Regions from separate parts of the Marinobacter shunpengi genome, predicted to be linked through region 2. Evidence: predicted binding sites of a transcription regulator. Region 2 holds the regulator's gene; each other region holds the start of a gene.
The links. The regulator sigma-54, encoded in region 2, starts transcription at its own class of promoters, with help from an activator protein. The targets are predictions, from matches to a motif close to ANTGGCATNNANNTTGCTNT.
Positions count from the first base shown of each region.

Region 1: the regulator sigma-54 is predicted to act here: its motif matches at 890-909, upstream of ACJO3T_RS10195 (pilin).
Region 3: the regulator sigma-54 is predicted to act here: its motif matches at 750-769, upstream of ACJO3T_RS15595 (PEP-CTERM sorting domain-containing protein).

Region 1 covers NZ_JBJJLA010000015.1:473,866-476,104, reverse strand. Annotated here, with positions in the region: gene pilB (type IV-A pilus assembly ATPase PilB) at 1-615, opposite strand, end outside; gene ACJO3T_RS10195 (pilin) at 1,000-1,497, shown strand; gene ACJO3T_RS10190 (serine hydrolase domain-containing protein) at 1,617-2,239, shown strand, end outside.
Region 2 covers NZ_JBJJLA010000011.1:126,798-129,036, reverse strand. Annotated here, with positions in the region: gene ptsN (PTS IIA-like nitrogen regulatory protein PtsN) at 1-48, opposite strand, end outside; gene hpf (ribosome hibernation promoting factor) at 142-450, opposite strand; gene ACJO3T_RS06155 (RNA polymerase factor sigma-54) at 481-1,986, opposite strand; gene lptB (LPS export ABC transporter ATP-binding protein) at 2,220-2,239, opposite strand, start outside.
Region 3 covers NZ_JBJJLA010000021.1:203,810-206,048, forward strand. Annotated here, with positions in the region: gene ACJO3T_RS15590 (SDR family NAD(P)-dependent oxidoreductase) at 1-547, opposite strand, end outside; gene ACJO3T_RS15595 (PEP-CTERM sorting domain-containing protein) at 897-1,469, shown strand; gene ACJO3T_RS15600 (TRAP transporter substrate-binding protein) at 1,800-2,239, opposite strand, start outside.

The DNA.
Region 1 (2,239 bases), on a different contig from region 2:
AGCACCGCCCCGGATAGCATCAAGCAGAACCTTGTTGACATACTTTACGATTGGGGCGTCATCGACATCGGTGGTGGAAACTGCTCCGTCATCCTCGTCGTGATCTCCGCCCTCGGTTTCTACGCCCTCCAGGTCGGCATCTTCCAGGTCGCCCATAGAGTCGTCCTGGGACTCCAGGTACTTGTCTATAGCCGCTCTCAGCGCTGCGTCGTCTACCAGGATGGCATCGGTACTGAGCCCTGTGTTGAACTTGATCTCATCCAGGGCCTGTATATTGGTGGGGTCCGAAACTGCGATAAAGAGGCGGTTTCCCCTCTTGTAGAGCGGTAGGGCGCTATGCTTGCGAACCAGTTTTTCGTCCACCAGCTTTTCCGGCAGCATTTCCGGTAAAAAGCTGCTCAGGTCCAGAACGCTGACGCCAAACTCCATCGCAGCGGCAAAGGCCAGCTTGCGGCTATCCGCCAGTTGGTTCTGCACCAGGTAAGTGATCAGAGGGATGCGGTTATTGGCTGCCTGTAGGTAGGCATCTTTGGCGACAGCTTCTTCCAGGAGGCCGTCCTCCACGAATCGCCGGGCGAGGCCAGTGAGCGTTACGTTACTCTTGTCGGTTGCCATAGATCCTGAGCTTTTGTCGGTAAGGCACTGACAGATCAGTCAACTGCCTGTAGTCATCAGATGACAGAGAGTTTAGATGGCTCAAGTATGATTGGAAAGGCCACTGGATGACCATTTGTGTCACTCAGGCGTGTGAGGCTCTTCTCAGTATGACGCAACACGTCACTCATCGACGGAGTAGGGCATATCGTGTCATCGGCAATCATATAAGCTTGGACAAGAAGTTTTCTTTGCAGGCCTATGAAAAATATGAATTTTAGTGTTTTGTGTCTGTGTTGGCACGGCACATGCTCTCCTTCAGGCAGGCTCACACCGGTTCGGGGGCAAAGCTCCGCCGGCCCCGGGGCCATTGTAAGGAAAACGTAAAACTCAGAGGCTTTACATATGAAAAACGTTCAAATGAATCATGGTCAAAAGGGTTTCACCCTGATCGAACTGATGATCGTTGTGGCGATCATCGGCATCCTGGCCGCTGTGGCCATTCCCCAGTACCAGAACTACATCGGTAGCTCCCAGGTTAGCCGTGTAATGGGTGAGACCGGTGCCATCCGTACTGCCATTGAGAACTGCATGATGAATGGCGTTGACGAAGCGGATTGTGAACTGGGCTGGTCTGAAAGCAACCTGCTGGGTGACGGCGGCGTAGATGTGAACGATCAGGAAGGTCTGTCTGTTACTTATGACAATTCTGATGGCACCGCTGAAATTGAAGCCACTTTCGGTGCTAACGCTTCATCTGCTATCCAGGAAGACACGCTGACTTGGACTCGTGCTGGTAACGATGATGAAGAAAATGCACCTGGTTCCTGGTCTTGTGAGACCACCGTTGAGCAGAAGTATGCTCCTGCTGGCTGTGAAGTAGCTGAAGGTGGTGAAGCCTAATTAGGTTTACCCTGAAGCATCGTTGTTAGCTTGGTGGGTAATAGATCCATTATTGCTGATGACTGAAGAACCCCGGAACCTTTGGAACCGGGGTTCTTTCTATTTGGGAGAAGGTATTTGTGAGCTCCACCAGACTTCTTTCGAGAATCCGCGACGGTCTAGTTGTTTTGGTACTGGTTGGTATGGTCGCTGGGGCAGCGCATTTTGTCATCACCAATCCGTTAGGCCCTTCCCGGATCCTATACCAAATAGAGGCACCCATAATCGCCTGGAACACCCATTGCAGTGATGACGCTCCCCACTGGATGAACGATCTGCAGCGGTACGCAACCCGGCAACAGGGTGCCCCCGCCAGCCAGTTGGCTTACATCGAAACGGATGGCAGCCTGTATCATTGTGAAACCGGCTGGAAGGATGGTGTATGGGGCGATCAGCCGCTTCAGGCCGATACGCGTTTCCGGTTCGCCAGCGTGACCAAAACCGTGACGGCGGCGACGGTGGTGGATCTTGTTAACCAGGGGAAGCTGTCACTGAACGATCGCCTGGTGGACGTGATTGGTCTGGAGGTTGAGTTGAAGGACCCCAGGGTCGCCGACATCACGATCGAACACCTTCTGTCCCACCGGGGCGGCTGGGACCGAGAGGCAACCCAGGATGCCATGTTCCTTCGTGGCGTGAAGCCTTGGTGCCCGGAGCAATATCAGGAACTGGCCGGAACGACATTGCAATATCCTCCGGGGAA
Region 2 (2,239 bases):
GAGTTCCGGCGCCAGTATGTTGTTGATGGTCAAGGTCGAATCGGTCATGGATGCTCGTCGGTCCCGATAAAAAAATGCTGCGGTACGAGTCCGTACCGCAGCGTTGTGAGTCAGATTATAGCCGTTCCGGTATCGCAATGGTTAGCGGGCAGTTGCTCCGTGCATCCGGTCAACGTTCTTTTCCTTGTGCTTGAGGATCTGCCGGTCAAGTTTGTCCACCAGGGCATCGATGGCGGCGTACATGTCATCGTTTTCAGCCTTCGCGTGGATTTCGCCGCCGACCACATGCAGCGTGGCTTCCGCGATCTGGCGCACCTTTTCCACCTCCAGGGTTACCTGACAGTTGCTGATGTGATCGAAGTGGCGCTCAAGTTTTTCGAATTTCTCGTTGATGTAATCCTTGAGGGAGGGAGTCAGTTCGACATGATGACCGGAAATGTTCAGTTGCATGGGCTTCTCCTGTTTGTCAGACCCTTTGTGTCAGACCAGTCGCTTCCGCTCGTTGGAGGGCGGAATATGCATGGCTTCACGGTACTTTGCCACCGTTCGCCTCGCCACCTTGATGCCCTGCTCTCCCAGCATGGTGGCAATCTTGCTGTCACTGAGCGGCTTTTTCGGGGTTTCCGCCGCAATCAGTTTCCTGATCATTGCGCGAATGGCCGTGGACGAGCATTCGCCGCCTTCCTCGGTGCTCACGTGGCTCGAGAAGAAGTACTTCAGCTCGAAGATGCCACGGGGCGTGTGCATGAACTTTTGCGTGGTGACCCGGGAAATGGTGGATTCGTGCATTTCCACAGCCTGGGCGATGTCCGACAGGATCAGCGGTTTCATCGCCTCTTCCCCATGGTCCAGAAAACCCTGTTGATGTTCAACTATTCGTGTCGCCACCTTCAGCAGGGTCTCGTTCCGACTCTGCAGGCTCTTGATGAACCATTTCGCCTCCTGGAGCTGATCCCGCAGATAGGTGTTGTCGGCACTGCTGTCGGCACGCCTTATAAGGGAAGCATAGCTGGCATTGACACGAATGCGCGGGGCAATTTCAGGATTCAGTTCCACCCGCCAGCGGCCCTTGTCCTTGCGTACGATCACGTCCGGAATCACGTAGTCCGGCTCGGAGGTGTCCAGGGCGTTGCCCGGGTGCGGGTTGAGGGCGGTGATCACCGCCAGCACTTCCCGCAACTGGTCTTCCTTCAGGCGACTGCGCCGTAACAGTTGTGCGTAGTCGCGGTTACCCAGCAGGTTGATGTAGTGGGTGATCACCAGTCGCGCCTTGTCCAGCCACGGGGTGTCTGCGGGCAATTGGTTAAGCTGGATCAGCAGGCATTCCTGCAGGTCACGGGCAAAGACACCGGGCGGGTCGAAGTGCTGCAGGCGGCGCAGGACGGCTTCCACCTCGTCCATTTCCACCGGGTCCTCGTCTTCGTCGTCCATCAGCCCGGAATGGATTTCCTCCAGTGCGGAGGTCAGGTAGCCGCGCTCATCCACGGCATCCAGCAGGGCATGGGCGATGGCGGCATCCCGCTCGCCCATGGGGGTCAGGTTGAGCTGCCACTCCAGATGGTCGTGCAGGGTCTCGGTAGTGGGACTGCGGCTTTCGAAATCGGAGTCATTGTCGTCATCGCCCCGGGAGGCGGGAGCCGGCGCGGACTGGTAGATATCGTCCCAGGCGGTGTCCACCGGCAGGTCGTCGGGGATGTTGTCGGACGGGTTGTTGTCCGCCGACCAGTCCGATTCCTCCCAGGTATTGTCGGCTGCGGACTCACCTTCCGAGGCGCTGACCGACTCCTCGTTGTTGTCCCGCTCGGCGTCGGAAGACTCGTCGGTGTCTTCCTCCTCGGAGGTTTCCAGCATCGGGTTGGAGTCCAGGGCCTGCTGGATTTCCTGTTGCAGGTCCAGTGTGGAAAGCTGGAGCAGACGGATCGCCTGTTGCAGTTGTGGGGTCATCGTCAGGCTCTGACCCATCTTTAACTGTAAGGAGGCTTTCATCACCATGGTTTCACATCCATCGCCCTTCTGAGGTAGCCGGTAACAGAATCGTTGCTAAAAAACACTGATTCAGCTCAAAAAATAGCTGAAGTCAGGCAAAAAAATCAGCATTACCGGATACTTGGAAATAACAAGCAAGTTCTTTGCCGAGTGTACCCCCTTGCTGCTGTCAACACAATTGCAGGGCGTGCGGACTGTGTTGCAGTGTGTAATGGGCACGGTCTGGCGTCGGATTACAGCCTGAACTCGTTCC
Region 3 (2,239 bases), on a different contig from region 2:
GGGAAATGGCGTTCACCCGAATGCCATCAGCGCCAAGCTCCACGCCGGCCAGCCGTGTCAGATGACTGACCGCTGCCTTGGCACCGGAATAAAGGTAACCACCCTGCCCCAGGCGATGCCCGGCAATACTGGAGTTGTTGATAATGCAGCCGGAGCCCTGGTCCCGCATTACCCGTGCGGCATGCTTGATGCCGAACACCACACTGCCGGTGAGCAGGCGCATGATATGGCCAAACTCCTCCTCGGTGACCGAATCCAGGGTGGTGCGGTCGCCGGCACCGGCGTTGTTGAACAGGCAGTCCAGGCGACCGAACCGTTCCACCGCTCCGTCCACCAGGGCGGCGATATCGGCCTCGTCCATGACGTCCGCCTTCTGGAAGACGGCGTTCGGCCCCAGGTCCGCCGCCAGTTTCTCACCCTTGTCGACACTGCGACCGGCAATGATCACCGTGGCACCCTCCTCCACGAAACGACGGGCCGTGGCTTCACCAATGCCACTGGTGCCGCCGGTAATCACCGCCACTTTTCCTGCAAGACGATCTGACATGACTTCGCTCCTGTTGTGATTGTTGGTGGAGCATAACCCGGGACCACAGACCGGAAAAAGTTCACGGCCTTGTCGGCATGCTTCACAGGGCGGGAAAACGAGGAAGTCACATCATAAGAGCCGCCCCGATAAGCGTCGATATTATTTACACACCAGAAATGTACTGACACTTACAAATTCTTTTAAATCAATACATTGTTGTTTTGGCATCAACCATGCTTAGGAGTGTGTGGATCGGCTGCGCCAAGGTGGCGCAGCACTCTCTACCCGGTGTCCCGTACACCGCCAGGAGCGAGAAATGAAAACACACAGCAGTAAACCAACAGCGCTGATAGCCGGGAGCCTTCTGATGGCAGCCTCCCTGGCCGTACAGGCAGACCCGATTGCCTGCATCAATGGCGGCGTCAACGACACTCATAGCGCCAGTGCCAATGGCTCTTACGCCGATGCCTGTCACTATTACAGTGACAGCAACATCGCGGACCCGACCGACATTACAAACCTGACCAACAGTATCTGGGGTGTCACTGATCCGTTCACCTATGTCGGAAAGGATGCTGAAGCCGGAGACATTGCGGGCTTCGATCTGCAGGTCTCAGGTTCCGATGATGAATTCGAATTTCTTTACCAACTGTTCGTACCCGATGCCTATGTCGGCAGTACCGTTGACTGGGTATTGGGTGTCAAGCAGGGCAGCAACAGCTACATGAGTTACCTGTTCGAAGACGTGACTCTTGGTATCGAAGGCGGATTCAACAACTTCTGGCTAAACCCTACCGGTAAGGAGGTCAACGATTTCTCCTTCGCCGCCGGCTTTATCCGTATTGTCGATGTTCCGGTTCCGGAACCCGCCACTCTCGGCCTGCTGGGCCTGGGGCTGCTGGGGCTTGGTTTTGCCCGACGCAAAACCGCAGCCAAGTGACGCTCTGCAACACTGTCCAGACATCTCCGCTCCGGCGGGGGTGTCTGTTTCTGGACTCGTGGTTCCTGCTTTAACTCCTCCTCGCTGCCCATAACGGGCTACCCCCTCATGCCAGGCGTACTGGCGCTGTAATACTCTGGCCGTCGACACCACTGTCAATTTTATTTACATGCGATTCACCTGGACCGGAGGTGACTGTCCTCATTCATGCCAGCCAGAAAACAGCTTTGTGGTATTCGCCTCCTGCATAAACAACAAACCCCGCTCAAGGCGGGGTTTGTTGTTTCAGGGAGCCTGATCATCTGACCAGATCCCAATCGACGGTGAGACTTACTCCACGTCGGAGTTGTTCAGGTAAGCCCGGTCGGAGATGTTGGTCCAGGGACGGATCTGCTCCATGTAATCACGCTGGGATTCGATGATCTCACGGGTCAGCGGATCTTCCTCGGCCATCTCGGCCAGCTGTTTCTTGGTGGACGCCCGCAGTGCTTCCATGACCTCATCCGGGAAGGTGCGGAACTTCACGTCCGGGTACTCTTCCTGGATGCTGCTCCAGGCCTTGCCGCTTTCGTGCATGGTCTGGATGTACATGTCGTAGGCGGCGGTTCGCATGGCCACGCGGAGCACTTCCTGCAGGTCTTCCGGCAGTTCGTTCCAGGTGTCCTTGTTGATCAGCCATTGCAGTTCCGCGGACGGCTCCTGCCAGCCGCCATAGTAGTACTCGGCGATCTGGTGGAAGCCCATGGGCAGGTCCAGGGCCGGCCCGACCC